Regions from separate parts of the Klenkia sesuvii genome, predicted to be linked through region 1. Evidence: riboswitches for the same ligand, from Rfam matches in the RefSeq annotation. Region 1 holds a riboswitch; each other region holds the start of a gene.
The links. Region 1 has a riboswitch for cyclic di-AMP ahead of TEK04_RS20625 (aggregation-promoting factor C-terminal-like domain-containing protein). Riboswitches for the same ligand answer to the same signal wherever they lie in the genome.
Positions count from the first base shown of each region.

Region 1 (10,182 bases):
GGCCCGCTCACCCGGCCCAGCTCCGTCCGCATGCCCTGATCCTGCACGGGTCGATCCTGCCCGTCCCGGGGGAGACCGATCCCACCCACCGGCCGGGAACACCGCGGGGCGCCGAGGTGTCATCGTGGGGCGTGAACACCCGCCGCGCCTACGCCGTCTGGGTCGTCGGGCTGCTCGCCTACGCCGTGGCCGTCTTCCAGCGGGGATCGCTGGGCGTCGCCGCCGTCGACGCCCAGGAACGCTTCTCCGCCGGGGCGTCGGCGGTCAGCCTCTTCCTCGTCCTGCAGCTCGCGGTCTACGCCGGGCTGCAGGTGCCCGTGGGTGTCGCCCTGGACCGCTTCGGCTCGCGGGCGATGGTGGCCGCCGGTGCGACCACGATGGCCGCGGGGCAACTGCTGCTCGCCGTGGCCTCCGACGTGCCGACGGCGGTCGCCGCCCGGGTGCTGGTCGGTGCCGGGGACGCCATGACCTTCATCAGCGTGCTGCGGGTGGTCACCCTCTGGTTCACCGGGCCCACCGTCCCGGTGGTCACCCAGCTGACCGGCATCCTGGGCCAGCTGGGCCAGGTCGCCGCCGCCTACCCCCTGGTGCTCGCCTTGCACCACAGCTCGTGGACGGCCACCTTCACCGGTGCCGCGGCCCTCGGCGTGCTGGTCGCCGTCCTCGTCGTGGCCGGCCTGCGCGACGCCCCACCCGGGGCGCCGGTCGCCCCGGTGGCCGGGTGGGCCGAGATCCGCGAGAACGTGGCCGCTGCCTGGCGCGAGTCGGGCACCCGCATCGGCCTGTACACGCACCTGGTCACCCAGTTCTCCGGCACGGTCTTCGCCCTGCTGTGGGGCTACCCGTTCCTCGTGCTGGGCCAGGGCCTGGCCCCGGCCACCGCGGCCGGGCTGCTCACCCTGCTCGTCGTGGTCGGCATGGCGGTGGGCCCGCTGCTGGGCAAGCTGTGCGGGCGGTGGCCGCTGCGCCGCTCGGCCCTGGTGTTCGGCATCGCCGGTGCCACCGTCGCCAGCTGGACGGTCGTGCTGCTGTGGCCCGGGCGGGCGCCGCTGTGGGTGCTCGTCGTCCTGGTCGTCGTGCTCGCCACCAACGGCCCGGGCTCGATGATCGGGTTCGACTACGCCCGCACCTGGAACCCGGTGCACCGGCTGGGCAGCGCGACGGGGGTGGTGAACATCGGCGGGTTCGTGGCGTCGCTGCTGGTCGTGCTCGCGGTGGGGGCGGTGCTCGACGCGATGACCCCGGGCAGCTCCACCGCCTACGACCTCGGCGCGTTCAAGGCGGCCTTCGCCGTGCAGTACCTGTTCTGGGCCATCGGGCTGGTCGGCGTCCTCACCCACCGCCGGCGGCTGCGGGACCGGCTGGCCGGCGACGGCGTCGTGCTCACCCCGCTGTACACGGCGATGGTCAGCCGGGTGCGACGCGGGGCGCGGCGATGACCGTCCCCGCCGACTTCTTCGCGCAGCACACCCGGCTCGTGCGCCCGCCGCTGGTGCCCGAGGTCGCGCTGCACCTCGCCGACGACGTCACGGCCCTCTGGCAGGCGATGGACGACGGCCCGGGTGCGGGGGAGGCCTCGCCGTTCTGGGCCGCGGCCTGGGTCGGTGGCCAGGCGCTGGCCCGCCACGTGCTCGACCACCCGGAGCTGGTGGCCGGCCGCACCGTGCTCGACCTGGGCGCCGGCAGCGGGCTGGTCGGCATCGCCGCTGCGCTTGCCGGTGCCGCCCGGGTGGTGGCCAGCGACGTGGACCCCTACGCCCTCGCGGTCATCCCGCTCAACGCCGCCGCCAACGGGGTGGCCGGCGTCGAGCCGGTCGGTGACGTGCTCGACGACGAGCCCGACGTCGACGTCGTGCTGGCCGGCGACGTGTTCTACGACCTGCGCATGGCCGACCGGGTGCGGCCGTGGCTGTTCACCGCCTGGGTGCGGGGGGCCGTCGTCCTGGTCGGCGACCCCGGTCGCTCCCAGCTGCCCGACGGGTTGCACGAGGTGGCCGGGTACGACGTCCCCGACTCCGGGGTGGACGTCGCGCGTCGCACCACGGTGTGGCGACTGCCGTGAGGCGGATGACACCTGTGTTGTTCGCGTGGGGCTGTTGTCATCTCGTGTGACGTCCTCGTAACGTGGGCGCGTCCGGTCGGGCGAACCTCCCTCCCCGGGAGACCCACCGGACGCCGCTGAGTCACCGTCGCGGGCAGCGCAGCCCGCGGCAGCAGGTGAACCGGGGACCCACCGCAGCACCGGGGTGAATCCCGGCCGGAGCGCGCCTGCGGGTGCGCCGAGGCCGGGTAGGGCTTCTTCCCGCCCGAACCCGTCAGCTAACCCGGTAGGCGGCCGCACCGACCCGCACGGTCGGCGCACCGGAAGACGAGGACCCGCACGCCCGCATGAGCGCACGCCATTCCGCACGCCCTGCCGACCGCGACGGTCAGCAGCCCCTCCTCCGGGTGGGCACCATCACCGCCGAGTTCGAGGTGGTCCGCAGCGCCGAGGAGACCGTGGCGGCCCTCGCCCGGGGTCGGCACCGCCTCGTGCCCGTCCGCCGTCCCGCGGTGTACCTGGCCGCGGCCGCCGCCGGCGCCGTGCTGGTCAACGTGCTCATCGGCGCCGGCCCGGACGCCGAGGCCGAGCAGGTCGACCCGGTCGCGCAGACGGTGAGCGTCGCCCAGCAGCTGGGCATCGTCGCGCCGGCCGACGGCACTACGGCCGCCACCGAGCTCAGCGGCCACCTCCAGGAGCTGGCCGCCAGCCGGGCCCAGCGCGAGGCCGACGAGGCCACCGCCGCGCAGGCCCAGGCCGCCGCCGACGAGGCCGCCGCCCAGGCGCAGGCCGCAGCCGAGGCGCAGGCCGCGGCCGAGGCCGCCGCCGCCGCGCAGGCCGAGGCGGCGGCTGCCGCCGAGGCCGCCGCCGCGAACGCCACCACGCAGGACTTCCACGACTACGCCCTGGCCCAGCTGGGCGGTGACGAGCGGCAGTTCTCCTGCCTGGAGAGCCTGTGGGGCCGGGAATCGGGCTGGGACCCGACCGCGCAGAACCCCACCTCGACGGCCTACGGCATCCCGCAGTTCCTCGACTCCACCTGGGCGGGCACCGGCATCGCCAAGACGTCGAACGGCTTCCGCCAGATCGACGCCGGCCTCGTCTACCTCGACGAGCGCTACGGCTCGCCGTGCGGGGGCTGGGCGCACTCGCAGTCCACCGGCTGGTACTGATCCCCCGAACACCCGGCAACCGCCCGGCAACCGCCCGGCGGCCGCCCCTCGGACGCCCCGGGCCGTTTCGACCCCGGGGCGGAACGGGCACCGGGAGCGGCATGGCTGAACTGACCGGCAAGACCATCGCGATCCTCGCCGCCAAGGGCGTGGAGCAGATCGAGCTCGACGAGCCCCGCAAGGCCGTCGAGGCCGCGGGCGCGACCGTGCACCTGCTGTCGGTGCCCGACGGCGTCGAGGACGGCACCGTGCAGGGCGTCAACGGCGACATCCACCCGGGCGACACCTACCCCGTCGACCACCTGGTCGCCGACGTCGCGGCCGCCGACTACGACGGGCTGCTGCTGCCCGGCGGTGCGGTGAACCCCGACACCCTGCGCCAGGACGGCGACGCGCTCGCCTTCGTCACGGCCTTCTTCGACGCGGGCAAGCCCGTCGCGGCGATCTGCCACGCGCCCTGGACGCTGCTGGAGGCCGGGGTGCTGGAGGGCCGCACGCTGACGTCCTACCCGAGCATCCGGGGGGACCTCCGGCGGGGTGGTGCGACGGTGGTGGACCAGGAGGTGTGCCGCGACGGCAACCTCGTCACCAGCCGCAACCCCGACGACGTCCCGGCCTTCGCCCGGGCCGCCGTGGAGCTGTTCGCGGGGAGCTGAGCCCGCCCGCCGGTGCGCGGCCACGGTCAACGGGTCAGAATAGGGCGTTTTTGCACCCCTGGGAGGACCGTCCACCGTGGCCAAGCACCGCGCGACCGGAGCCGGCGAGACCGACTTCGACGACGCCACCTCAGCGCTGAGCGACGTGTCCGGCGACTACGCCGTCGACGCCGCCCACACCCGCATCGGCTTCCGGGCCAGGCACGCCATGGTCACCACCGTGCGCGGCACCTTCACCCGGTTCGAGGGGGTCGCCCACCTCGCGGTGGCCGAGCCCTCCGCGAGCCGGGTCGAGCTGCGCATCGACGCCGCCAGCCTCGACACCGGCCAACCCGACCGCGACGCCCACCTGCGCTCGGCGGACTTCCTGGACGTGGAGCAGTTCCCCGACATCACCTTCGTGTCCACCGCGGTCGAGCAGGTCGACGACGACGAGTACACCGTCACCGGGGACGTGACCATCAAGGGTCAGACCCGCGAGGTGTCGGTCGACTTCACCCTCACCGGCAGCGCGCTGGACCCCTTCGGCAACACCCGGGTGGGGTTCGAGGGGGCGTTGGCGCTCAAGCGCAGCGACTGGGGCCTGGTGTGGAACGCCGCCCTGGAGACCGGCGGGGTGCTGGTCAGCGACAAGGTGCAGCTGGAGTTCGACGTCTCGGTCATCAAGCAGGCCTGACCACACGCAGGAGCCCCGGTCCGCGAGGTGCGGACCGGGGCTCCTGCGTGCGTGCGGGGTCAGGCGGGGAGGGCCTCGACGGTACCGTAGGCGTCGACCCGCTCGGCCAGCCGGTTCGTCGCCCACGCGCCGTCACCGAGCAGGTGGTCGATGGCGGTGAGCCGCGAGGTGTAGTGGCCCACGCTGTACTCGGCGGTGACCCCGATGCCCCCGTGCAGCTGGATCGCCTCCTTGCCGATGTGCCGCCCGGCGGTGGAGGTCTGCAGCCGGGCCCGGTCGGCCGCGGCGAGCACCGCCTCGGGCGTGGAGTCCTCGGCGTCGACCACCATCGTCGCCCACAGCGCGATGCTGCGGACCAACTCCAGCGACACGTACATGTCGGCGGCCCGGAACGTCAGCGCCTGGAAGCGCGACAGCGGCACCCCGAACTGCTTGCGGGTCTTCAGGTACTCGCTGGTGGTGCGCAGCGCGGTCTCCATCGCGCCCACCGCCTCGTGGGCGTAGGCCACGCTGGCCCGGGCCAGGGCCAGCTCGACGTCGCGCGTGCGGTCGGCAGTGCCCTCGCCGAGCAGCTCGGCGGGGGTGCCCTCCAGGGCCACCCGGGCGACCCGGGTGCCGTCGTGGCTGCGGTACCCGTCGCGGGTGAGCCCGGCGGCGTCGCCGCGGACGACGAAGAGCGCCGTGCCGCCGTCCACGGCCGCGGAGACGACCAGGACGTCGGCGCGGGCACCCGAGGGCACCGGCTCCTTGACCCCGGACAGGGTCCAGCCGTCGCCGGACTGCGTCGCGGTGACGGCGGTGGCCGACGGCGTCCAGCGGCTCCCCGGCTCGGCGTGCGCGAACACCACCAGCGAGCTGCCCTCGGCCAGCGGGCCCAGCAGTTCGGCGCGCTGCGCAGGCGTGCCGACCGCGGACACCAGCCCACCGGCCAGCACGACCGACTCGACGAAGGGCTCGGGGGCCAGCACCCGGCCGATCTCGGTAGCGACGAGGGCGACCTCCGCGTGCCCGGCACCCATGCCGCCGTCGGCCTCGGCGAAGGGCAGGCCCAGCACGCCCATCTCGGCCAGCTGGGCCCAGGTCTTCTCGTCGAAGCCCGGGTCCTCCTTGGTCACGGCGCGGCGCTTCTCGGGGTCGTAGGCGCGCTGCAGCAGGCCGGCCACGGCCTCGCGGAGGGCGTGCTGCTCGGTGTCGAAGGTGAAGTCCATGTCAGATCACAACCCCAGGATCGTGCCGGCGATGATGGTGCGCTGCACCTCGTTGCTGCCCCCGTAGATGGAGACCTTCCGGTAGTTCAAGAACTCCGGGGTGGCCACCCGCGCCCACTCGGGCACGTCGGTGGCGTCGTCGTCGGCGAACGAGGCCAGCGACAGCGGACCGGCGACGTCGACCATCAGCTCGGTGGCGGCCTGCTGCAGTTCCGAGCCGCGCAGCTTGAGCACCGAGGACGCGGGGTTGGGCTTGCCGTCGCTGGAGTTGGAGACCACCCGCAGGGCGGTGAGCTCCAAGGACAGCAGCTCGTTCTCCAGCTGTGCGATGCGCGCGCGCATCGAGGGGTCCTCGATGAGCGGGCGGCCACCGGAGGTGATCCCGGCGGCGCGCTGCTTGGCGTCGACGATCATGCGCTTGGTGGCGCCGACCCGGGCGATGCCCACCCGCTCGTTGCCGAGCAGGAACTTCGCGTAGTCCCAGCCGCGGTTCTCCTCGCCGATCAGGTTCTCCGCGGGCACCCGCACGTCCTCGAAGAAGACCTCGTTGACCTCGAAGCCGCCGTCGAGCAGCTCGATGGGGCGCAGGGTGACGCCGGGGGAGTTCATCGGGAAGACCAGCATCGAGATGCCGCGCTGCTTCTTCTCGGCAGTGGGGTCGGTGCGCACCAGGCAGAAGATCCAGTCGGCGTGCTGGCCCAGCGTCGTCCAGGTCTTCTGGCCGTTGACCACCCAGTCGTCCCCGTCGCGGACGGCGGTGGTGCGCAGGCTCGCGAGGTCGGAGCCGGCGTCGGGCTCGGAGAAGCCCTGGCACCACCAGATGTCGAGGTTGGCGGTGGCCGGCAGGAAGCGCTCCTTCTGCTCCTGGTTGCCGAAGGCGGCGATGACCGGGCCGATCATGGAGGCGTTGAACGCCAGCGGCTCGGGGACGGCGGCCAGCTGCATCTCCTCACGCCAGATGTGGCGCTGCAGCGGCGTCCAGTCGCGGCCACCCCACTCGGCGGGCCAGTGCGGGACGGCGAGGCCGGCCTCGTTCAGGATCCGCTGCGCCTCGACGTACTGCTCCTTGGACACCTCGCGGTGCGCGGCGACGTCGTCACGGATGGTCTGCGGGATCTGCGTGGTGAAGAAGGTGCGCATCTCGTCCCGGAACGCCTGGTCCTCGGGCGACAGGTGCAACTGCATGGAGGAACCCTCATCTCTCTCCCGGGCCGGCGACCGTGCCGCCCCGGCGGCAGCACCGACTTTCCCACATCCGTTACCGACGGGTAACCCGGGGCACGTCCACCCGCACGGGTGAGCGTGGCGCCCGGCGGCTTCACCGGTCCGTCGGGTCTGCCGACCCTGCGGGGGTGCCGATCCCCACGACCACCGTGCCCGCCCCCGCCGGGGTGTGGGCGACGGCACCGGCGGGGACACCGACGGGGACACCGCCGGGGCCCCCGCCGGGCGTGTCGTCGGACGCCGACCGGATCACCACCGCCCTGGTGCACGCCGCCACCGTGCGCGTCGACCTCGCCCTGCTCGTGGTCGTCGTCGACCCGACCGGGACCCGGGTGCGCTGGGCGAACGCCGGCGTCGAGCGGTTGCTCGGGCACGCGGTCGCCGACCTCCTGGGGATGCCGCTGGACAAGCTGCTGCCGGGCACGACCGCCCCGGGCCCGGCGCCGCTGCTGCGCCGCGAGCGGTCGGTCGGCGCCGAGCTGCGCGTCCGCACCCGGACCGGGGAGCTCGTCGACGTCCTGGTCTACGCCACCCCCTCGCCCGAGGCCGGGGTGTGGGCGCTGAGCGTGCGGCACGCCCGCAGCGACGCCGAGCAGGCGCTCGCCGACTCCGCCGCGGCCCACGAGCGCCGGTTCACCACCCTGACCGAGCGCTCACCGGTGCCCACGCTGCTGTCGGAGCAGGGGTTGCGGCTGGCGCACGTCAACGACGCCTTCTGCCGCCTCACCGGCCGGCAGGCCGAGCAGCTGCTGGGCACCGGCTGGCTGTCGGTCGTGCACGCCGAGGACGCCGACGAGGTGGTCGGGTGCGCGGTCGCGGCCCTGACCGGGGAGGTCGGCGAGGTGCGGGCCCGGCTGGTGCGTGCCCCGGGGGACGAGCGCACCACCGTGGTGCGGTTCGCGCACGTGCACACACCGGGGCTGGGCAGCGGCTTCGTGGCCACCATCGAGGACGTCACCGAGCGGTTGGCGTTCGAGAGCCGACTGGCCCACCAGGCCACGCACGACCCCCTCACCGGGTTGCCCAACCGCACCCGGTTGGCCGCGTTCGTCGCCGAGCGGTTCGTGCCCGGCGCCGCGGGCGGCCTGGCCTGCCTGTTCCTGGACATCGACGACTTCAAGGTGGTCAACGACTCGCTCGGGCACGCCGCCGGCGACCAGCTGCTGGTGCAGGTGGCCCGGAGGCTGCGCTCGGTGGTGCGCCCGGACGACCTCGTGGTGCGCTTCGGCGGGGACGAGTTCGTCGTGGTCTGCCAGGACGTCGACGAGGACGGCGCCGTGTACCTGGGCGACCGGATCTCGGCCGAGCTGGCCCGCCCGGTGCAGCTGGGCGGGGTCGCCGTGGGCGTGCGGGTGAGCGTCGGGGTCACGGTGCAGACCGCCGAGCACGCCGGTGCCGACGACCTCGTGCGCGACTGCGACATCGCCATGTACCAGGCCAAGACCGGGGGCAAGGGCCGGGTCTCGGTGCTGGACCAGGACGCCCGCGCCCAGGCCGGGGACAAGCTGCGGCTGGTGGCCGACCTGCGGGCCGCCGTCGAGGACGGCGGTCTGTCGCTGGCCTACCAGCCGGTCGTGGACGCCGGGACGCTCGCACCGGTCGGCGTGGAGGCCCTGGCCCGGTGGGAGCACCCGCGACGCGGGTGGATCCGCCCCGACGTGTTCGTCCCGCTGGCCGAGGAGAGCGGGTTGATCGACGGGCTGGGCGCCTTCGTCGTCCAGGAGGCCTGCCGCCAACTGGCCGTGTGGGACGCCGACCTCGGCCCCGGTGCGCCGGCCGTGGTGCACGTCAACGTCTCGGCCCTGCAGCTGGACGAGCACCTGCCGCCCCTGGTGTCCGAGGCGGTCGCCCGCCACGGCCTGGCACCGGGCCGGTTGTGCGTCGAGCTCACCGAGTCCGCTCTCGCCCGCCACCCCGAGCGCGCGCTCCGCGTGCTCGAACGACTACGAGACCTGGGGGTCACCATCGCCGTCGACGACTTCGGCACCGGCTACTCGTCGCTGGCCCACCTGCGCCAGCTGCCGGTCGACTGCCTCAAGATCGACCGGACGTTCGTCGCCGAGCTGTCCGAGGGCCACCCCGAGATCACCGGCGCCGTGGTGGCACTGGCCACCGGACTGGGCCTGTCCTCGGTCGCCGAGGGCGTGGAGACCGCCGAGCAGGCCGCCACCCTGGCCGAGCTGGGCGCCACCCACCTGCAGGGTTTCGGCATCGCCAAGCCCATGGACGGCGCCGCCACGGCCGCCTGGTTCGCCGAGCGTGCCCGGTGAACGGCCCCGACCTCGACGTGGACCTGGACGTGGACCTGGACGTGGACGCTGCTCTCGACCGCCTCGGTGACGACCTCCTCGGCGACGACCTCCTCGGCGACGACCTCCTCGGCGACGACCCCCTCGGCGACGACGGGGAGGCCGGCGAGACCGAGCCCACGGACGCCGAGCTGGCCGCGGCGCTGCTGCCCGGGGTCGCCTTCGACGTGCTCGAGGTGCTCTCCCACGTCGACGAGCTGGCCGCGCAGCGGCCGGTGGCGGCGCAGATCGTCGCCCTCACCCACGCCGACGACGCCGGGGCCCGGGAGCTGTCGCGGCTGCTGGCAGCCGATGCCGCCCTCACCGGCCGGGTCCTCAAGCTGGCCAACTCGGCCTTCTACGGCTTGGGCGGGCGCGTGTCGTCGCTGCAGTTCGCGGTGACCGTCGTCGGGTTCGCCACGGTGCGGTCGATGGCGAGCGTGGCGCTCTCCTCGGCCGACGGCGACCTGCCCCCCGAGCACTGGACGACCTCGACCCACCTCGCCCTCGCGTGCGAGGCGCTGGGCCCGCGGATGGGCCACCGCGCCGCCGACGCCATGTGCACGGGGCTGCTCGCCCAGCTCGGTGCCGCGCTGCTGGTCCACCACGACCCCACCGGGTACGCGGCGCTGGACACCACCGTCGGGTCCGGCGAGCGGCGGGCGGCCGAGGTGGCCCGCTACGGCGTGCACGCGGTGCAGCTGACCGCGGCGGCCATGCGCCACTGGGCCTTCCCGGCCGGGATGCTGCGCCCGGTCGACCAGCTGGACGACCTGGAGTCCGTCGACGGCGGCCTGCTGCGGGCCGCCTTCGAGGTGCACGACCGGTTGACGGTGCCCGGCCACGTGCCGCGCCCGGCCCCCGAGCTGACCTGCGGCCGGCTGCGGGAGGCCGACCTGGCGCCCGTGGTGGCCCGG
Region 1 covers NZ_JBAPLU010000036.1:11,388-21,569, forward strand. Annotated here, with positions in the region: gene TEK04_RS20610 (polyamine aminopropyltransferase) at 1-32, opposite strand, end outside; gene TEK04_RS20615 (MFS transporter) at 132-1,439, shown strand; gene TEK04_RS20620 (class I SAM-dependent methyltransferase) at 1,436-2,062, shown strand; cyclic di-AMP (ydaO/yuaA leader) riboswitch at 2,206-2,332, shown strand; gene TEK04_RS20625 (aggregation-promoting factor C-terminal-like domain-containing protein) at 2,389-3,213, shown strand; gene TEK04_RS20630 (type 1 glutamine amidotransferase domain-containing protein) at 3,315-3,869, shown strand; gene TEK04_RS20635 (YceI family protein) at 3,946-4,545, shown strand; gene TEK04_RS20640 (acyl-CoA dehydrogenase family protein) at 4,605-5,753, opposite strand; gene TEK04_RS20645 (acyl-CoA dehydrogenase family protein) at 5,760-6,938, opposite strand; gene TEK04_RS20650 (putative bifunctional diguanylate cyclase/phosphodiesterase) at 7,106-9,247, shown strand; gene TEK04_RS20655 (HDOD domain-containing protein) at 9,244-10,182, shown strand, end outside.

Region 2 (10,182 bases), on a different contig from region 1:
CTCCGCCAGGGCCCCGCGCCCTCGCGACGCCGCACGACATCCTCAGGAGAGGCGAGATGAGCACGACAGTCGCCGACAGCACCGCCAAGACCCCGCGCAAGAAGGCCGCCGCCGGCGCCCGCAAGGCCCGCTCGGCCGACGCGGAGACCGTGCAGATCGCGCCCGCGCCCGACGCCGACGCCGAGGTGGACCTCGACGACGACGCCGACATCGCCGACGAGCCGGCGGTCCCCGCTGCCGCCGCCGGCTCCTTCGAGTGGGACGAGGAGGAGTCGCTCGCCCTGCAGAAGGCCCGCAAGGACGCCGAGCTGGCCACCTCGACCGATGCGGTGCGCGCCTACCTCAAGCTGATCGGCCGGGTCGCGCTGCTGACCGCCGAGCAGGAGGTCGACCTGGCCCGCCGGGTCGAGGCCGGGCTGTACGCCGCGCACAAGCTGGCCGACACCGACGCCAAGTTCACGCCCACCATGCGCCGCGACCTCAACTGGGTGGTCCGCGACGGCGAGCGGGCCAAGACGCACCTGCTGGAGGCCAACCTCCGCCTCGTCGTGTCGCTGGCCAAGCGCTACACCGGCCGCGGCATGGCCTTCCTGGACCTGATCCAGGAGGGCAACCTGGGCCTGATCCGCGCGGTGGAGAAGTTCGACTACACCAAGGGCTTCAAGTTCTCGACCTACGCCACGTGGTGGATCCGGCAGGCGATCACCCGGGCGATGGCCGACCAGGCGCGCACCATCCGCATCCCGGTGCACATGGTCGAGGTCATCAACAAGCTGGGTCGCATCCAGCGCGAGCTGCTCCAGGAGCTGGGCCGGGAGGCCACCCCGGAGGAGCTGGCCAAGGAGATGGACATCACCCCGGACAAGGTGCTGGAGATCCAGCAGTACGCCCGGGAGCCCATCAGCCTCGACCAGACCATCGGCGACGAGGGCGACAGCCAGCTCGGTGACTTCATCGAGGACTCCGAGGCCGTCGTCGCCGTCGAGGCCGTGTCCTACGGCTTCATGCAGGAGCAGCTCACCTCGGTGCTGCAGACCCTCAGCGAGCGCGAGGCCGGCGTGGTGCGGCTGCGGTTCGGCCTCTCCGACGGCACCCCGCGGACCCTGGACGAGATCGGCCAGGTCTACGGCGTGACCCGCGAGCGGATCCGCCAGATCGAGTCCAAGACGATGAGCAAGCTCCGGCACCCGTCGCGCTCCCAGGTGCTGCGCGACTACCTCGACTAGTCGCACTCGCGCGCCCAGCGTCGATCAGGGGGGTGCACGAAGGTCTGTCCTCCTCCACCACATCTGGCGGAGGAGGAAGGACTTCCGTGCACCCCCTGATCAATGTCCCGGGACGGCGGGGCGGGCGCTCAGCAGGATGACTGCGGCCAGCGCTGCGGCGGCGGCGCAGACGCTCCACACGGCGAGGTAGCCCGACAGCGGGGCCGAGCCGGCCGCGGGGTCGTCGATGCCGCCGGTGGAGGCCAACGACACAGCGAACACGGCCGAGGCGATCGCGCCGCCGACGGTCTTCGTGCTGTTGGTCATCCCGGCCGCGAACCCGGTGCGGTCGGCGGGGGCGGCGGCGACCGCCGCGGCCGGCAGCGCGGCCACCAGCAGACCCGACCCGACGCCGGCCACCGCCATGTTGGTCAACGCCTGGGCCGCGGTGTCGTGGAACGGCAACCACAGCGCGTACCCCACCGCCACGGTGGCCGCGCCGGCCGCCATCGCGCGGCGCCCGCCCAGCCACCGCGAGAGCACCGGCAGCAGCAGGGCGCCGGTCAGCAGCGTGAGCACGTAGAGGCCGATCAGCACCGACACGAACGACGCGCTCGCCCCCAGGCCGTAGCCGGTGACCGCCGGGTCGGCCCGGGCGAAGGTCGACAGCGGGATCTGCGCCCCCAGCACCGACATGCCGGACAGGAAGGCGGTGGCCTGCACCGGCCACTGCCCCGGCGCGGTCAGCACGGGGACGTCGAGCAACGGCTCGGGCTGCCGGGCCTCCACCCGTACCAGCAGCCACCCGGCGGCCAGGCCGGCCAGCACCAGCAGCCAGGGCAGGGCCGAGCCCGGGCCCAGCACCCGCACCGCTACCAGCCCGCCCATCACCAGCAGCAGGGCGGTGGTCAGCAGGCCGAGCCCGGGCAGGTCCAACCGCCCCGGCACCCGCACGGCGTCGGGCTCGACGCCCCACCACACCACCGCCAGGCAGACGGTGACCACGAGCGCCGGCAGGGCGAGCAGCACGGGCACCGGCAGCACGGTGACCAGCGCACCGCTGGACAGCGCCCCGGCCAGCACCCCGAGCTGCAGGAAGGCGACCAGCACACCCGCCGCGCGGCGGGTGCGGTGGTCGTCGGCAGCCGCGCGCCGGTGCACGATCGCGACCTCCAGCGGCAGCCAGACGACGTAGGCGCCCTGCAGGGCCGACCCGGCGACGAACACGGCGAACCCCGCCGGGCCGGTGGCCGGTGCCACGGCCATCACCCAGGTGCCCAGCGCGGTGACGGCGGTGGAGGCCAGCAGCACCCGCCGGTGCCCGTGCAGGTCGGCCAACCGGGCCAGCACCGGCACCAGCAGGGCGGAGGCGACCAGCTGCGCGGCCTCGAACCAGTTCACGTCGCCGTCGCCGATGCCCAGCGCCCGGGCGACGTCGGAGAACACCGGTGTGTAGAAGCCCTGCAGCACCCCGCTGGCGACCTCGACCACCGACAGGGCACCGACGACGGCGAACAGCGTCTGCGCCCGGGCCTGCGCGGTGGCCCGGGTCATGCCGGCAGCTCCTGGACCAGGCGGCGGTACCAGTCGACCCCGGCCAGCAGGTCGGCCACCCCGATGTGCTCGTCGGCCGCGTGGATCGTCGCCCGCTGGGCCTTGGTCATGCGGAACGGGGTGAACCGGTAGACCCGGTCGCACAGGCCGGTGAAGAAGCGGGCGTCGGTGGCGGCCATCATCACGTAGGGCGTGGGCACGGCGTCGGGGAACAGCTCACCGGTGATGCGCTCCAGCAGCGCGAAGGCGGCGTCGTCCCAGGGCGAGACCGGGCTGGGCTCGTTGCGCTCGACGACCTCGAGCCGGATGCCGGGGCCGACGGTGCGGCGCACGTGCGCCAGCACCTCCTCGACGGTGTCGCCGACCATCACCCGCAGGTTGACCCCGGCACGCGCGGTGGAGGCGACCACGTTGAGCGCGGGTGACCCCGACAGCGTGGTGACCGCCACCGTCGTCCGCACCATCGCGGCCGCCTCGGCCCCGGCGGCCCGCAGCACCCGGGTGAGCACCGGCGCCAGCCGGTCGGCCCGGGCGAGCACCGGCCGCAGCGGTGCCGGCAGGTGCGGGCCGAGCCGGCGCAGCAGCTCCAGCGTGGGTGCCGGGGCGCGCAGGGGCAGCGGCGCGGCCTCCAGTGCGGTGATGGCGCGGGCCAGCCGCGCGGTGGGGCCGCCGGGGGCCGGGGTGGAGGCGTGGCCGCCGGCGCCCTCGGCGACGAGCTCGACCGACGTCACGCCCTTCTCGGTGACCCCGACGACCGCGAGCGGTGCGGCCACCAGGGGGAAGGCCTCGGCGGCCACCGCGCCGCCCTCGTCGAGCACGAACCACGGCCGCACCCCGCGGCGGCGCAGCTCGGCGACCGCGTCGGCCGCGGTGGTGCCGGACACCTCCTCGGTGGACCCGAAGGACAACCACACGTCGCGGGCGGGCACGAACCCCTCGGTCAGCAGCGACTCCACCGCCGCGCAGATGCCGACGACGGCGCCCTTGTCGTCGAGGGTGCCGCGGCCCCAGACCGCCCCCTCGTGGACCTCGGCCCCGAAGGGAGGGTGCGTCCACCGGCCCTCGGCGGGGACCACGTCGAGGTGGGCCATGAGGACGACGGGGCCCTCGGCGGACCGGCCCGGCCAGCGCACCAGCAGCGCGTGCGGTTCGACCTCGACCCGCTCCAGCCCGTGCAGGAGCGGGAAGTGCTCGGCCAGCGACGCGCGCAGCGCCACGAACGGGGCGGGGTCGGTGCGGGCCGGGTCGCGGTCGGCGACGGTGGGGTGCCGCACCAGCTCCTGCAGCGCCCGGACGGCGGGGTGGGTCTCGCTCACGCCGCGGATGCTGTCACGTGCGTACGACATCACGTGACGAATCCGCCGCTGATCCTTGGCCGCGGCTGTGCGGGTGGCTACCGTGGGCTGGTCGTCCCGCAGGGGCGACGCCGTCGAGTCGCCCGCTGGCCCCGCCAGCGCACGGGCGAGCCGGGGACCCACCGCAGTCCTGGGGTGCATCCCGCTGCCGGTCACACCTGACCGTCAGGGGTAGGGCGACTTCCCGCCCGAACCCGTCAGCTAACCCGGTAGGCGGCCACTGGGAGCAATTGGAGAGCCGCCGCATGGCGACCCCCCGAGCACGCCGCCACGGCGTGCCCACCCGCCGGCGCCGTCCGGCGATGTACCTCGGCCTGACCGCCTCCGGCGCCGTCCTGGCCCACGTCCTCATCGGCGCCGCGCCGGCGTCGACCCCGGTGGCCGCGACCGAGCCGGCCAGCGTCGCCGCGTCGCTCGGGCTGACCGCCGACGTCGCCCCCGCCCCGGACCTCGGTCAGCTGGCCGACCTCGCCGCCAGCCGCAGCACCCGCGAGGACCAGCAGGCCGCCGCGTCCGCCGCGCAGGCCGCCGCCGACCAGGCCGTGCTCGACCAGCAGGCCGCCGAGGCCGCCGCGGCCGAGGCCGCCGCGCAGGCAGCTGCCGAGGCGGCAGCCGCCGCCGCCGCGAAGGAGGCGGCCGAGGCCGCAGCCGTCGCCGCGGCGCCGGCCAACGCGGTGTCCGGGATCGCGAAGATCACCAACAGCGCGGGCCCGGTGAAGGCGGTCGTGCAGGCCGCCGCCGACGCCGTCGTCACGAACGTGCCGGGCGCGGACTCGATCACCCTCGGCGGCACCCGGGCCAGCGCCGCCGACCCGCACGGCCACCCGTCGGGCTACGCGCTGGACTACATGGTCATGCGCGACGCGGCGCTCGGCGACGCCATCGTGCAGTACCACATCGACCACTGGTCGGAGCTGCGCGTGGAGTACATCATCTGGGAGCAGCGCATGCTGTCCTCGCCGGGTGGTTCCTGGGTGATGATGGAGGACCGCGGCGGCACGACCGCGAACCACTTCGACCACCCGCACGTGAACTACCGCTGAGGACGCAGCCGTAGTTCACGTCCCGCAATAGGTGACGTAGGCCGTGTTCGGGCCGGGGGTGCGGTAGCGCTCCTGGCCCGGCCGCTCCTCGTAGGGGTGGCGCAGCACGTCGACCAGCTCGTCGAGGGGGCCGAGGTCGCCGGTCGTCGCGGCGTCCAGCGCCTCCTGCACGAGGTGGTTGCGCGGCACGTGGACGGGGTTGACCCGGTCCATGGCGTCGGCGTCCGGTCCGGCGGCGCGCCACCGCTCGAGCCACGCGTCGAACGCCGCCAGGTTGAGCACCAGCTCCCGCGCGGGCTCGACGTCCCCGCGTGCGGCCCCGCCCAGCGCCCGGAAGAACCCGGTGTGGTCGGGGTGGTTGGCGTCCAGCAGGGCCTGCAGGTCGGTGACCAGCGCGGTGGCGAGGTCGGCGTCGGCGGCGGCGGGCAACCCCAGCTTGGCCCGCATGCCCGCCGCCCAGGCCGCCTCGTAGCGCGGCAGGAAGGTCTCCAGGACAGCGACCGCGCGGGGGATCGCTGCCTCGGCGTCCGGGTCGATGAGCGGCAGCAGCGCCTCGGCCAGCCGGGCCAGGTTCCACTGCGCGGCCAGCGGCTGGTTGCCGTAGCGGTACCGGCCGCCGGAGTCGATGGAGCTGAACACCGTGTCGGCGTCGTGCGCGTCGAGGAAGGCGCACGGGCCGTAGTCGATGGTCTCGCCGGAGATGGTCATGTTGTCGGTGTTCATCACGCCGTGCACGAACCCGACCAGCATCCACTGCGCGACCAGCTCGGCCTGCACCCCGACCACGTGCTCGTAGAGGGCCAGCGCGGGCACCTCGGCGTCGGCAGCCTCCGGCACGTGCCGGGCGATCGCGTGGTCGAGCAGCCGCTGCAGCAGGTCCAGGTCGTCGGTGGCCCGGGCGAGCTGGAACGACCCGACCCGCAGGTGGCTGGCCGCCGTCCGGGCGAGCAGCGCACCCGGCTGCGGGGTCTCCCGCTGCACCGTGCGACCCGTGCCGACGACGGCCAGCGACCGGGTGGTGGGGATGCCGAGCGCGTGCATCGCGGTGCTGATCACGTACTCGCGCAGCATGGGGCCGACGACGGCCAGCCCGTCGCCGCCGCGCGACCACGGGGTGCGTCCCGAGCCCTTCAGGTGCAGGTCGGTGTCCCCGAGCTCGCCGAGCAGCAGTGCCCGGCCGTCGCCGAGGCGGGGGGAGTAGCTGCCGAACTGGTGGCCGGCGTACCCCTGGGCGACCGGGCGGGCGCCGTCGGACACCTCGTTCCCCGTGAGGAACGCGAGGCCGGACGGCGTCCGCAGCCAGGCCGGGTCGAGCCCGAGGGACTCGGCCAGTGCGTCGTCGAGGGCGAGCAGCCGCCGGTCGGGTGCCGGGTCGGCCTGCCACGGCACCGACAGCTCGGGCAGGTCGTCGGCGAAGCGGTGCCCGAGGCGGATGCCGGTCTGGGTGCTGCTCACCCCCACGACGGTACGTCCGCTCAGACGCCGGCGGGCTTGAGCAGGACCTTCTGCCAACCGTGCTCCTTGGCGCGGAAGTTCGTGTAGGCCTCCGGGGCCTGGGCCAGCGGCAGCCGGTGGGAGGCGAACGTGTCGACGCCGAGCGGGTCGTCGTCGGTGAGGAGCGGCATGATCTCCGGCACCCACTTCTTGACGTTGCACTGGCCCATGGTCAGCTGCAGCTGCTTGTCGAACAGGGTGAGCATCGGGATGGGGTCGGCGGCGCCGCCGTAGACCCCGGACAGCGAGATGGTGCCGCCGCGCCGGCAGATGTCGATGGCGGAGTACAGGGCGGCGAGCCGGTCGACACCGGCGGTCTTCTGCAGCGGGGCGGCGAGGACGTCGGGCAGCAGTCCGGCGGCCTTCTGCACGAAGGTGGTGGCGGGGGAGCCGTGCGCCTCCAGGCCGACCGCGTCCACGACGGAGTCCGGCCCGCGACCGTCGGTCATGTCGCGGATGGCGTCACCCAGGTCGTCCTCGTGCTCGCGCAGGTCGACCACCTCCACACCGCGCAGCCGGGCCCGCTCGAGCCGGTCGGGGACCAGGTCCACGCCGATGACGCGGTAGCCCTTGTGCAGGCCGATGCGGGCGGCGAAGTCGCCGACCGGGCCGAGGCCGAGGACGACGAGCGTGCCGCCCTCTGGGACGTGCGCGTAGGCCACGGCCTGCCAGGCGGTGGGCAGGATGTCCGACAGGTAGGCGAACCGGTCGTCGGCCGGGCCCTCCGGCAGCTTGACGTGGGTGAACTGCGCCTGCGGCACCCGCAGGAACTCGGCCTGCCCGCCGGGGACGGAGCCGTACATCTTCGAGTAGCCGAACAGCGCCGCACCCGACCCCTGGTCGCGCACCTGGGTGGTCTCGCACTGGGTGTACAGGCCGCGGTCGCACATCCAGCAGTGCCCGCAGGAGATCTGGAAGGGGATGGAGACCCGGTCGCCGACCCGCAGGTCACCGGTCTCGCCGCCGACCTCGACCACCTCGCCCATGGTCTCGTGGCCCATCACGTCGCCGACGCTCATGAACGGGGCGAGGGGCTCGACGAGGTGGAGGTCGGAGCCGCAGATGTTGGTGGTGGTGACGCGGATGATGGCGTCGGTCGGCTGCTGGATCGTCGGGTCGGGGACGTCGTCCACGCGGACGTCGCCCTTGCCGTGCCAGGTCACTGCCTTCATGGGGGTCCCCCTCGGTCGCGCGGTCGCTGCGCCCGTGGTCTCCAGGCCCGCGGCTCCTCCCCACCGCGGAGGGGGGCCGAAACAGCGGCGTGCGCATGCAGGCACATCGCACGCGGTGCGCAGCTGGCGCTGGGGCAGCCGGGGGATCGTGGGGTCGCCGAGAGCGGGGGTCCGATGATGGCGTTGCTGGCCACCGTGCTCCTGCTGTTCCCGGCATGGGTCGTGGGTGGCGGAGCAATGGGTCGTGGCCGGTGGCGGACCTGTCCTGGTGCAGCGTGGTCGTCGGTGGGCGCGTCGAGGACGGCCCTCAGCGGTCGAGCGGGCGAACTGACCTCGGGCTAAGCCCGGTCGAAGAGGGTGACCCCCGACGGGGACGCCGTGAACGGGTTGGCCCACTCGGACTCGGCGCCGGTGATGGGTGCGGCGTCGGTCACGACGGTGGTGGGGGAGCCGGGGTAGATCGCCAGCACGCGGGTCGGCGAGGTGAGCTCGACGGTGTGCTCGAGCAGCTCGCCGCGGCGCATCTGCCGGGTGGTGCGGGTGCCGGTGAGCTCCTCGCCGACCGCGGCCACCCACCGGGCGCCGTCGACGTCGAACGTGATCGCGGCAATGCGCTCGCCGGCGGGCGCGGGCTCGCAGCCGGCGAACTCGGCGAGGGCCTCGTAGAGCCGCTCGGCCTGGTCGGGGTCAGCGGCGCGGGGCAGGAAGAAGGCTGGCACACCCGCAGTGTGCTGGGCAGGTCCGACGATCCGGCCCGCGGTACCGCACTGGCGGGCGGGTGCGCGCCCATGCGGGTCAGGGAGCCGGTCGGGGCGCGTCGGGCCGCACGGGCGAGGCGGGTGCGCCCCCGTGCGGGTCGGAGACCGGGGTCAGCCGCGTGGGGGCGCCCTGGCGGGCGGGTGCGCGCCCGCTCAGCGGGCGAGGTCGGCCAGCAGGTCGAGCTGGGTCCGCCACACCGGCCCGGACGGGTCGATGAGCACGAAGTGGTCGCCGTCGACCTCGGTGAGCGTCGCGTCGGCCCCGGCCGCGGTCGCCGCGGACACGTAGGACTGCGACTGCGACAGTGGCACGTTGGTGTCCGACCGCCCGTGCACGCAGCGCACCGGGACGGCGAGCGGCACCTGCTGCACCGGGTCCACGGTCGCGTCCACCGGCCCGCCGACGAAGGCCTCGACGGCCCCGCCGCCCAACCCCTCGTCGGCCGCTGCCCGCAGGTCGAGGACCCCCGCCTGGGACACGGCCCCGGTCAGCGGGACCGTGGCCCCGGTGCGCCCGGCCGCCCACACCGCCAGGTGCCCGCCTGCCGAGTGCCCGAGCGCGAGCACGTGGGTCAGGTCGAGGTCGGTGGTGGCGAGCGCGTCGATCCCGGCCGCGACGTCGTCCAGCGTCGCGGGCACCCCACCGCCGTTGCCCACCCGCCGGTACTCCAGGTTCCACGCCGCCCAGCCCTCGGCCGCCAGCGACCGGGCCAGGGGCTCGCCGAGCGAGGCGTCGTACTGCGCCCGCCAGAAACCGCCGTGGATGACCACGACCACCCCGCGCGGGGTGCCGGAGGGCCGGTACAGGTCGGCCCACTGGCTCGGGTCGGACCCGTAGGCGCTGCGCGTGGTGCCCTGATCGGGGCCGGGTCGGGAGCAGGCGGCGGTCACCGCGCCGAGTGTGCCCCAGGCGGCCAGGCCCAGCAGCTGACGTCGTCGCATGCCCGGGGTTCGCACGTCGACACCCTGCTGGACGTCGGCGGGCGGGTCGGTCTCCCGCGCCGGTGTCGGTCCGCGTAGCCTGTGCGTCGGGAGCAAGGCCCGCCACCAGTCGTCGGCGTGCGGCTGCTCCCGCACCGGACCGGGCCGTTGCTGGCCAGCGGTCCACGCACCGTCCGGCGCACCCGGGACGTCGTCCCGGCGCTCGTGCGCCGCGCACCGCCGCGCCGGGAGCGCGCGCAAGCAGGAGGAGACGCAGTTGGTTCGAGCAGGCCAGCGTCGGGACGGCGCTCGCCGCACCGCCGGGCGGGGCGGGCACCGCCCCCGCAGCACCGACCTCGTGGGCGCCCTCGCGCGCACCGTCCGCGAGGTGGAGGCAGCGGCCAAGCGCGGCCGCGTCACCCCCTCGGTGCGGGCCCGGTTCCAGGCCGTCGCCCTGCTGCTGCGCGAGGAGCGCGCGCGGGTGCGCACCGCCGAGGGGAGCGAGGCCCACCGCGCCGAGCAGCTGAAGCGGCTGGAGGGCATCGCCACGATCCTGGCCACCACCGCCGTCCGCGACGCCGGCCTGCTGGCCCTGCTCGGGGACGACGCCGTCGTCTCCGCCGCGGCCCGCCAGGTGGCCAAGGAGATCCGGCAGGACCTGGGGCTGGAGCCCGAGGAGG
Region 2 covers NZ_JBAPLU010000009.1:99,201-109,382, reverse strand. Annotated here, with positions in the region: gene TEK04_RS10920 (RNA polymerase sigma factor) at 57-1,226, shown strand; gene TEK04_RS10915 (MFS transporter) at 1,326-2,759, opposite strand; gene TEK04_RS10910 (M20/M25/M40 family metallo-hydrolase) at 2,756-4,075, opposite strand; cyclic di-AMP (ydaO/yuaA leader) riboswitch at 4,198-4,346, shown strand; gene TEK04_RS10905 (VldE C-terminal domain-containing protein) at 4,360-5,157, shown strand; gene TEK04_RS10900 (protein adenylyltransferase SelO) at 5,173-6,612, opposite strand; gene TEK04_RS10895 (zinc-dependent alcohol dehydrogenase) at 6,633-7,823, opposite strand; gene TEK04_RS10890 (hypothetical protein) at 8,162-8,542, opposite strand; gene TEK04_RS10885 (alpha/beta hydrolase family protein) at 8,735-9,538, opposite strand; gene TEK04_RS10880 (DEAD/DEAH box helicase) at 9,861-10,182, shown strand, end outside.
Region 2: it holds a riboswitch for cyclic di-AMP, as region 1 does, so the genes downstream of both, TEK04_RS10905 (VldE C-terminal domain-containing protein) here and TEK04_RS20625 (aggregation-promoting factor C-terminal-like domain-containing protein) in region 1, are expected to answer to the same signal.

Region 3 (10,182 bases), on a different contig from region 1:
GCGAGTTCCGGGACGACCAGCTGCGGTCGGCGGACCGGACCTGAGCGCGGTGGACGACGTCCTCGACCGGCTGCTCCCGGGGTCCCTGCGCCGGCTGCGGTCGGGGACCGGGCTGCCGGTGGCGTTCGCGGGCGTCGTCCCCCCGGGCGGGGCGCGGTTGCTGCTCACCCGGCTGGCCGGCACCCGGGGCCGCGAGCTGGCCGGGCTCTCGGTGCCCACCGGGCGGGGGCTGGGTGGTCGGGTGCTGGCGCAGGCCGCGCCGCAGCGGGTCGCCGACTACGCGGGCACACCGACCATCACGCACGAGTTCGACCGGGTGGTGGTCGACGCCGAGCGGCTGGCGTCGGTCGCGGCGGTGCCGGTGCTGGCCGACGGTCGGGTGCGGGCGGTGCTCTACGCCGCCGACCGCGAGGCCCGGCCGGTGGGCGACCGCGCGCTGCGGACGATGGCGGCGGTGGCCGACCAGCTCGCCGACGACCTCGCCGGGCCGGGCACCGCCCCCGACCCGGCGTCCGCGGCGCTGGCCGACCTGGCCCGGCTGGTGGAGGAGACCGGTGACCCGGTGCTGCGGGCCCGGTTGCGGGCCATCCACGGCGGGTTGACCGCGCCCGCACCGTCGGGTCCGGCCGTCGCGCTGGCCCCGCGCGAGGTGCAGGTGCTGGCCCTGGTCGAGCTCGGGGCCGGCAACGCCGAGATCGCCGGCCGGCTGGGCCTGGCCCCCGAGACGGTCAAGGCCTACCTGCGCTCGGCCATGAGGAGGCTCGACGTCGGCAACCGCACCGCCGCCGTGCACGCCGCCCGCCGGGCGGGGCTGCTACCGCCGGCCCGCTGAGAACCGCTCGGCCAGTGCCTGCGTGAGCAGCCAGCCGGCGATGACCACGAGGTGCAGCAGGAACAGCCACAGCCCCAGCGCCACCACCCCGCCGACGACGTCGAGCCCGCCGAACGGCGCCCCGATCGACAGCGGGAGCCGCAGGAACAGCACGAAGCCCTGCAGGAAGCCGGCCAGCGAGGCTGCGGTGAAGAACGCGCCGACGCCGATCGCCCGCCAACCCAGCTCCCCGGCCGCGACGACGCGGAACCCCCACACCAGGGGCCCGACCAGGGCGAACAGCACCGAGTAGAAGCCGACCGCGATCAACGCCACCGTGCCCCAGAACCCCCCGGTGGCCTGCAGGTCGGCCAGCACCGGCACCACCATGAGCGCCGCGAGCAGCAGGAACGGGGCGACCACCAGCAGCGGGACGACGGCCAGCCGGCCCCGCCACCCGGTGTAGGTGTCCTCGCGCGGGGTGAAGCGCAGCAGGGCCCGGCGCAGCCCCTCGCCCCAGAACGTCATGGGCAGCAGGGCCAGCAGCCCGCCGAGCAGCGTCATCGTCGTGCCGGCGTCGGCGAGGGCGGCCAGGGCGTCGGGGGCGCCGAGCTCGCCGGGCAGCACCTCGCCGAGCTGGTCGAGGTACCCGCGCACCGTGCCCGGTGAGGTGATGACCGAGGCCAGCGCCAGGGCGAGCAGCAGCAGGGGGACGACGGAGATGCCTGCGTAGAACGTGAGCCCGGCGGCGATGAGCGACAGGTCGCGACCGCGCATCCCGCGCCGCACCGACCCCACGAGGAACATCGCCTCGGCGCGCCAGCGGGTCACCGGGCCCACTCCACCACCCCGCGGGCGCCGCCGCCGTCCGAACCCGTGCCGCGGGCTGACCGGGTCGGTGGGTCGCCGGGCTGACCGGGTCGGTGGGTCGCCGGGCTGACCGGGCCGCCGGGTGCGCGCAGGTGCGGCCCGCGCGTCCTCGGGAGCAGCCTGGGCGCGCACCCACGACGTGCTGCGCTCCCACGGGGCCTGTTCGGCGTCGCGACCCGCGCGGCGGCGCACCCGGGCGGTGGGTGCGCTGCGGCGCGGGGAGTCAGCCCCCGTGGACCAGGAGGCCGCGGATGGTCTCGCCGGCGGCCTGGTCGGCGAAGCCCTGGTGCAGCTGGTCCAGGGAGTACCGCCGGGTGACCAGGCGGTCGAGCTCGAGCTTCCCCTCCTCGGCCAGCCGCAGCAGCATCGGGACGTCGCGGTGGGCGTTGCAGCTGCCGAACAGCGCGCCCTGGATACGGTGCTCGTAGGCGGTCACCCCGTTGCCCTGCAGCGACAGCGTGACGTCGGAGGCGACGTCGGCCAGCGCGGTGAGCACGAGGGTGCCGCCCTTGCCCAGGCAGCGGGCGGCCAGCCGGGTGCTCTCGGCGTCGGTCGACCCGAGTGCGAGGACGACGACGTCGGCGCCGTTGCCCCAGGTCAGCTCGCGGGCCAGCGCCGCGGCCTCCTTCGACGTCCCCACCGCGTGGGTCGCCCCGACGGTCAGCGCGAACTCGCGCCGGAAGGCCACCGGGTCGACGGCGACGACGTGCGAGGCGCCGGCGTGCACCGCGCCCTGCACCGCGTTGGCCCCCACCCCGCCGCAGCCGACCACGACCACGGTGTCGCCGGGCCGCGTGCCGCCGGCGTACACCGCCGAGCCCCAGCCGGTGGGCACGCTGCACGCCATGAGGGCCGCGGTGTCCAGCGGCAGCCACGGGTGGATCCTGATCACCGACGCCTCGTGCAGCAGCGAGTGCCGGGCGAACGCGCCGACCATGCAGAACGCGCCCAGCTCCTCGCCGTCCAGCCGGAACGGCCAGGTGCCGGTGGGCAGCTGGCCCGTGCCGATGGTGGCGCCCAGGTTGCACAGGTTGGACCGGCCCGAGGCGCACCACCGGCAGGTGCCGCAGGCGGGCAGGAAGCTGGCCACGACGTGGTCTCCGGGGGCCACCCGGGTCACCCCCGCCCCGACCGCCAGCACGACCCCGGACCCCTCGTGGCCGCCGACGATCGGGTAGCGGCCACCGGCGTTGGAGTGCCGCAGGTGCTCGTCGGAGTGGCACAGGCCGGCGTAGGCCATCTCCACCAGCACCTCGCCGGGGCCCGGGTCGCCGACCTGCAGCGTCACGAGCTCGTACTGGTCACCCTCGCCGCGCAGCACTGCGCCGGTCGTCTCCACGGGCTCATCCCAGCAGATGCCGGGCCGCGGCGTAGCCGCCGAGGCCGCTGACCGCCCCGCCGCGCACCGTGCCGCCCGAGGACGCCGACACCACGCGCGGGTGGGCGGTCGCCGCACCCCAGGTGCCCGCCGGGTGCGCCTCGCTCGCCACCGGCCAGCTGAGGTCGCCGTGGAAGATGTGCCCGCCCGGCATGGCCAGCGACGCCTCGACGTCCAGCGGGGACGCCGCCTGCAGGCACGGGCGGCCGTCGGCGTCGGTCGCCAGGCAGTCGGCCAGCGGCTCCTCGAGCTGGGCGTCGAGCTGGGCCACCACCCGGCGCACCGCCTCCTCGCGGGCGCCCACCGGGTCGGCGGTGAACAGCGTCGCCGGGGTGTGCAGCCCGAACAGCGTGAGCGTGTGCAGCCCGGTGCCGCCGGTGATCGACGGGTCGGTGAGGGAGTGGCAGTAGACCTCGAACGGGATGGTGCCCGGCAGCCGTCCGGCCGCGGCGTCGGCGTAGGCGGCGTCGATCTGCGACGCGGCCTCGTCGACGTGGCAGGTGCCGCCGAAGGCCACCGCCGGGTCCAGGCCCGAGCGCGGCCGGGGCAGCCGGGTCAGCACCATGTTGACCTTCAGCTGGGCGCCCACCGGTCGGGGCGCGGGCGCGGCGCCGGTCAGTTCGTCCAGCACAGCGGGGGCGCAGCCGGCCACCACGTGGGCGGCGTCCGCGGCGTGCGCCGTCCCCTCGTCGTCGGTCCAGTGCACCGTGACGCCGTCGGCCCGGGTCTCGACGGCGGTGACCGCCGTCCGGGTGCGCAGGTCGGCCCCGGCCCGGCGGGCGGCGTCGGCCATCGCGCCGCTCACCGCGCCCATGCCGCCCACCGGGACCCGCCACAGGCCCGTGCCGTTGCCGACCAGGTGGTACAGGAAGCAGCGGCCGGCCAGCCCGTCGGCGGCGTGCACGTCGGCGAACGTGCCGATCAGGCCGTCGGTCAGCGCCACCCCGCGGGCGACGTCGGCGTCGAGGTGGTCGGCGACGACCTCGGCCAGCGGGCGCTCGACCAGGTCGCGGTACAGCTGCCGGTCGCGCAGCCGGCCCTCGAGCTCGGCGGTGGAGGGCAACGGCTGCACCAGGGTGGGGGAGAGGTCCTCGGCCAGGGTGGCGAGCCGGCCGTAGAAGCGCTGCCAGCCGGCCCACTCGGCGTCCGAGCCGGTGAGCGCCCGGAAGGAGGCCGCGGTGGCCGGCCCGGGGTCGCGCTCGACCAGCAGCGCCCGGTCGCCCAGCAGGGTCGCCGAGCTGACCGCCCGGTCGGCCAGCTCGACGCCCAGGTCGAGGTCGGCGACGACCCGGTCGGGCAGCAGGCTGACCAGGTAGGAGTAGGCCGAGAGCCGGACGTCGACCCCCGGGAAGACCGCCTCGCTGACCGCCGCCCCGCCGAGCGCCGCCCTGCGCTCGAGGAGGAGCACCGACCGGCCGGCCCGGGCCAGGTACGCCGCCGCCACGAGTCCGTTGTGCCCGCCGCCGACCACCACCACGTCGTAGCTCATCCCGGCATCCTGGCCCACCGGTCCGGACGCAACCGTCCGGTAACCGGTTGTGAGCGTGCTCAGGGCGTGTCCCGGTGACGAACGTGCGGAACTCCACAATCGGCACGGGCTCACTTGTCACGAAACGGTCACACACCTACCGTCGTGCCGTCCGGACGGATCGTTCCGCCACCCGCCCTGGGTGACAGCCGACCGGACGCCGCCGAACCACGGCCGCCCCAGCACCACCACCAGCACCACCGGGGCGCGCCAGGACCGGGGACCCACCGAAGCACTGGGGTGAAGCACCGACGGCCCGCGAGGGCCCGACGTGCCGGGCGACCTTCCCGCCCGAATCCGTCAGCTAACCCGGTAGGCGGCCGTTGGGAGAAAGGACCACCCGCCGCACATGGCGAGTTCCAGCACGCCTGCGCGCCGTCCAGCCCTCCGGGGCCGTCGCGCCGCCATCACCCTCCTCGCCGCCGCCGGTGTCGCCGCGGGCACCCTCGTGACCGCCGCCCCGGCCCAGGCCGCCCCCGAACCCACCACCTCCGCCGAGGCCGCCCAGCTCGTGGCCGAGCGCGGGCACCAGCTCGAGGTCCTCACCGAGCAGTTCAACGACGCGCGCGTGGCGCTGGAGGCCGACCAGGCCGCCCAGGCCCAGGCCGTCGCCGCGGCCCAGACCGCGCAGTCGGACTTCGAGGCCGCCCGCGGCTCGGTGACCAGCGTGGCGCGCACCGCCTACCAGGGCGGCGGCCAGCTCGCCGGCCTGCAGACCCTCCTGACCGCCAGCTCGGCGGGCGAGTTCGTCGAGCAGTCGGCCACCCTGGACCTCCTGTCCGAGCACAGCACCGAGGTGCTCACCCAGGCGCAGCAGGCCAACGACGCCGCGGCCACGGCCCAGCAGACCGCCGAGCAGGCCACCGCCGAGGCGCAGGCCCAGGTCGACGCGGTCACCGCGCAGCAGGCCGAGCTCAACGCCGAGATCGCGGAGTACCAGGCCCAGTACGAACGGCTCTCGGCCGCCGAGCGCGCTGCGGCCGAGGCCGCCGCGGCCGAGGTCGCCGCACGCACCACGGCCACCAGCCGAGCCGACCGCGACGACAGCTCGAGCAGCTCGAACTCGAGCAGCTCGGGCGGGTCCAGCGCCTCGGCCGCCCCGGCGGGCAGCAGCGTGGTCGCCAACTCCGCCGCCGCCCAGGTCGCCGTCGACACGGCGATGTCCAAGCGGGGCGCCCCGTACGTGTGGGCCGCGTCCGGTCCCAACAGCTTCGACTGCTCGGGTCTGGTGCAGTACGCCTACGCCGCGGCCGGCATCTCGCTGCCGCACTCGAGCCGTTCCCAGGCCTCGATGGGCCAGTCGGTGTCCCGCAGCCAGCTGCAGCCCGGTGACCTGGTGGCCTTCTACTCGCCGGTCAGCCACATCGGCATCTACATCGGCAACGGCCAGATGGTGCACGCCCCGACGTCCGGCGACGTCGTCAAGGTGGCCAGCATCGACGCCATGGGCTCCGCGCCCACGGCCTACCGCCGCATCGCGGGCTGACCCCCGCACCGCACCACCGGAGCCCCGGTCACCGTTCGGTGACCGGGGCTCCGTGCTGTGCGGGGTCGGTCACACCCGGGGACGGCGGCGGCCACGTGTCCGTTGGTGCTGGTCGTGGCCGCACTCCCCGCACCCCCCACCGTCGCCCGCGCCTTCCGCGTCGTCGCGTTCGCCGAGGCGGTCAGCTGGGCGCTGCTGCTGGCCGGCATGTTCGTCAAGTGGGTGCTGCGCACCTCCGAGCTGGGGGTGCAGATCGCCGGCCCGGTGCACGGCGCGGTGTTCGTGGTCTACGTCGTGCTGGCCCTGGTCTGCTGGCGGGTGCTGCGCTGGGACCTGCGCACCGCCGCCCTGGCCCTGGTGGCCTCGGTGCCGCCGTTCGCGACCGTCTGGTTCGAGCGGTGGGCCGCCCGCACCGGCCGTCTGCCCGTCGGGGACCCGGCCGCCACCCCCTAGCCTGCAGGGCATGCCCAGCGTCGAGCCGACCACCGCCCGCGCCCTGCTCGCCCGCACCGCGCGCGTGCAGGCCACCGGCCGGGCGCCCGGCCTGGTGGCCGGGGTGGTCCGCGACGGTGCCCTGGCCTGGTCGGCCGGCCGGGGCGACGTCCCCGGCCCGCACACCGACGTCCAGTACCGGCTCGGGTCGATCAGCAAGACGGTGACCGCGGTGGCCGTCATGCGGCTGCGCGACGAGGGCCGCCTGCACCTGGACGACCCGCTGGAGGAGCACGTCCCCGGCACGCCGCTGGGCGCGCGCACGGTGGGTCAGCTGCTCTCCCACCTGGCCGGTGCGTCCAGCGAGAGCCCCGGCGGCTGGTGGGAGCGGGTGCCCGGCGGGTCGCTGGCGGACCTGCAGCTGGGACCCGAGCACGTCGTGCTCGGCGCCGCCCGCCGGTTCCACTACTCCAACCTGGGCTTCGGCCTGCTCGGCGAACTGGTGGCCCGGCACCGCGGGCAACCGTGGGTCGACGTCGTCACCCGCGAGGTGCTGGCGCCGCTGGGCATGGTCCGCACGACCGCGCGCCCGTCCGGCATGGCCGCCCGGGGCACCGCGGTGCACCCGTGGGCCGACGTCGTCCTGCCCGAGCCCGAGCACGACGCCGGGGTGATGGACGCCGCCGGCCAGCTCTGGGCGACCCTGGCCGACCTCGGCCGGTTCGCCGCGTTCCTGCTGGGCGACACCGGCGACGTGCTGGCCCCCGCCACCCTGGCCGAGATGGTCGTGCCCGCCGGCGTCGACGGCTCCGCCGCCGGGTGGTCGGCCTACGGGCTGGGCGTCCAGGTGCTGCGCGTCGACGGGACCACCCTGGTCGGGCACGGGGGATCGATGCCCGGCTTCCTCGCCGGGGTGTTCGTCGACCGCACCGAGCTCACCGGCGCGGTCATGCTGGCCAACACCACCAGCGGGCTGGACCCGCTGGTGCCCGGCCTGCTGGCCGACCTGAAGGCGGCCGAACCGCGGGTGGTGCCCGCCTGGACGCCAGCACCCCCGCCGGTCCCGCTCGACGTCCTCGGCGTCTGGTTCTGGGGCCCGGCGCCGCACGTGCTGCGCGCGCAGGGGGACGGGGCGCTGCACCTGGGCCCGCTACCCGGCCGTGCCGGGCGGGCCAGCCGGTTCGTCCGGCGGTCGGACGGCAGCTGGGTCGGCCTCGACGGCTACTACGCCGGGGAGACCCTGCGCATCGCCGACGACCACCTCGACCTGGCGACGTTCGTGTTCACCCGGCAGCCCTACGACCCCGCCGCCCCGGTGCCCGGCGGCGTCGACCCCGTCGGCTGGCGCTGAGCCCCGGCCCGGGGGGCCTCAGGCGCGGTCGAGCGCAGCCAGGGTCGAGTGCGTGGCGATGCCGTAGGCCAGGTGCGGCACGACGTCGGCGGCCCAGTCGGTGGCCGACCAGGTGCGCGGGTCGCTGATGCCCAGCACCGCCATCGGGCCGTTGGCGCCCACCAGGGCACCGACGGTGGCCACCAGCCCGCCCACCAGCGGGTGGGGCCGGAACCCGGCGGCGCGGGCCAGACCGGCCAGCACCCCGACGCCCACCCCGGCCGCGACACCGGTCAGCGGCCCCAGACCGGCGACCCGGTTGTCGCGCGTGTCGCCCGACCCCGGAATGTCGACGCCCGCCTTGTCGGCCAGCGCCTCGACGGTCTGCTCGGGGGTGTCGCTGGTGCCGCGCCCGCGCAGCACCATGTCCAGGTAGGTGACGGTGTTGAGCACCGTCGTACCGGCGGCGCCGGCCGCCGCCCCGCGCAGCGCCCACCCGCCCGCGGAGATGCCGCGCCTGCCCTTGCCGATCGCACCCAGTGGGGTCTTCTTCGCCATGCAGTGCCCGCTACCCGCAGCCGCGCACCCCGGAAACGGTCACCACCGGCAGACGGTGACCCGTCGGTCGGGCACCTGGCCCGTGGCCACGAAGGTGTTCACCGGGTCGTCGACGCACGGGTCGCCGCGGCCGTAGACCACGTGCGGGCCGTCGAGCTGGATCACCGCGGCGTCGGCGGGGCCGGCGCCCGGGGTCAGGTCGCGGAAGACGTCCTCCGCGCCGACGAACGGCGTGTTCGGGTCGGTGTCGGCGTTCAGCACCATGACCGGGTAGGGCGGGTCGGTGACGGGCGCGGGGCGCTCGACGTCCGGCGTGGTCGTCGACCCCGGCCAGAACAGGCAGTCGAGGTCGCCGTAGAACGAGCCCCCCAGGCGCAGCTGGTCGATGCCCCGCTGCGCCGACACGTCGAGCCAGGCGTCGAGCTCGGCCCGGGGGTCGCCGTCCTGGGGGACGACGTCGTAGTCCTGGCACTCGACGGCGTAGAACAGCCCGTCGGAGAAGGAGGGGTCCGGGGCGTAGGGACCGTTGCCGAGCTCGTCGAGGGCCGCGACGTCGCCGAGCAGCGCGTCGACGAGTGCGTCGGTGAACACCTCCCGCGAGTACGGGTCGCTCATCGACGACGCGGCCGCTGCCCGCAGGGTCAGGTCGTCCACCGGCTGGCCGCCCGGCGGCGTCACCGGGTCGGCGGCCAACCGGTCGAGCAGGGCGTCGTAGCCCGCCGCCGTGCCGCCCGGGGCGGCGTCGGCGCAGACCGGGTCGGCGTCGCAGCGCGCGAAGGTCGCCGTGAGCACGCCGTCGGCGGCCTCCGCCTGCTGCACGGCGAACCCGGGCTGGTCGGTGGTCAGGTCGACCACCCCGTCCAGGACCAGCCCGGCCACCCGGTCGGGGTGGGCCGCGGCGTAGGTCTGCACGTACTGCGTGCCGTAGCTCTCGCCGTACAGGGTCAGCTGCGGCGCGGCCAGCCACTCCCGGAAGTCCTCGAGGTCCTCGACGGCCTGCGCGGTCGCGTAGCGCGGCGCGGTGGACGGGTCGACCCCCGCCTCGGCGAAGCAGTCCTGGCCGAACTGCGTGCTGGCCGCGGCGAACTCGTCGCGGTCGGCGGAGGACGACGAGGCCTGGATCGGCACGTAGTAGTCGTCGTAGGCGTCGTCGCAGCGGAACTCCTGGGACAGACCGATGCCGCGCTGGTCGAAGAACACCACGTCGAAGCCCTGCCGCACCTCGTCGGGGAAGGACGAGCTGTACGCGTCCGCGGCGGCCAGCCCGCTCGAGCCCGGCCCGCCGGTGGCGGTGACGAACACGCCCCTCCGCTCGCCCTCGGCGCGCAGCAGGCCGAACACGACGTCCCAGTGCTCACCGGCGGGGCGGGCGTGGTCCACCGGCACGCTGAGGGTCACGCAGGAGAAGTCCCCGGCGCCGGTCGAGGCGGCGCAGGGCTGCTCGGAGACGAATGCCCAGCCCTCCGGGGCAGGCGTGGCGGTGCCGTCGATGCGGCAGCCGGCCAGCAGCAGGACGACGAGCGCGAGCAGGGGCCGGATCCGCACGGCGCACCCTAACCGGGGTTCAGCGGCCGGCGGCGCGTTCGAGCAGCGGGGTCATCCGGTGGTCGACGAAGCGGCGGAGCGCCAGGTTGGTGTCGGTGCGCTGCACGCCGGGGATGGCCAGCACCTGCTCGCTGATCCGCCACAGGTCGTCGGCGTCGACCGCGACGACCTGCACCAGCAGGTCGGCGGCCCCCGACAGGCCGATCACCTCGAGCACCTCGGGGATGTCGGCCAGGCCGGCGCT
Region 3 covers NZ_JBAPLU010000017.1:15,540-25,721, forward strand. Annotated here, with positions in the region: gene TEK04_RS15380 (AMP-binding protein) at 1-44, shown strand, start outside; gene TEK04_RS15385 (helix-turn-helix transcriptional regulator) at 50-832, shown strand; gene TEK04_RS15390 (YhjD/YihY/BrkB family envelope integrity protein) at 815-1,642, opposite strand; gene TEK04_RS15395 (NDMA-dependent alcohol dehydrogenase) at 1,905-3,020, opposite strand; gene TEK04_RS15400 (phytoene desaturase family protein) at 3,025-4,548, opposite strand; cyclic di-AMP (ydaO/yuaA leader) riboswitch at 4,786-4,922, shown strand; gene TEK04_RS15405 (C40 family peptidase) at 4,937-6,073, shown strand; gene TEK04_RS15410 (DUF3817 domain-containing protein) at 6,188-6,526, shown strand; gene TEK04_RS15415 (serine hydrolase domain-containing protein) at 6,537-7,856, shown strand; gene TEK04_RS15420 (hypothetical protein) at 7,875-8,393, opposite strand; gene TEK04_RS15425 (alpha/beta fold hydrolase) at 8,433-9,938, opposite strand; gene TEK04_RS15430 (Lrp/AsnC family transcriptional regulator) at 9,958-10,182, opposite strand, start outside.
Region 3: it holds a riboswitch for cyclic di-AMP, as region 1 does, so the genes downstream of both, TEK04_RS15405 (C40 family peptidase) here and TEK04_RS20625 (aggregation-promoting factor C-terminal-like domain-containing protein) in region 1, are expected to answer to the same signal.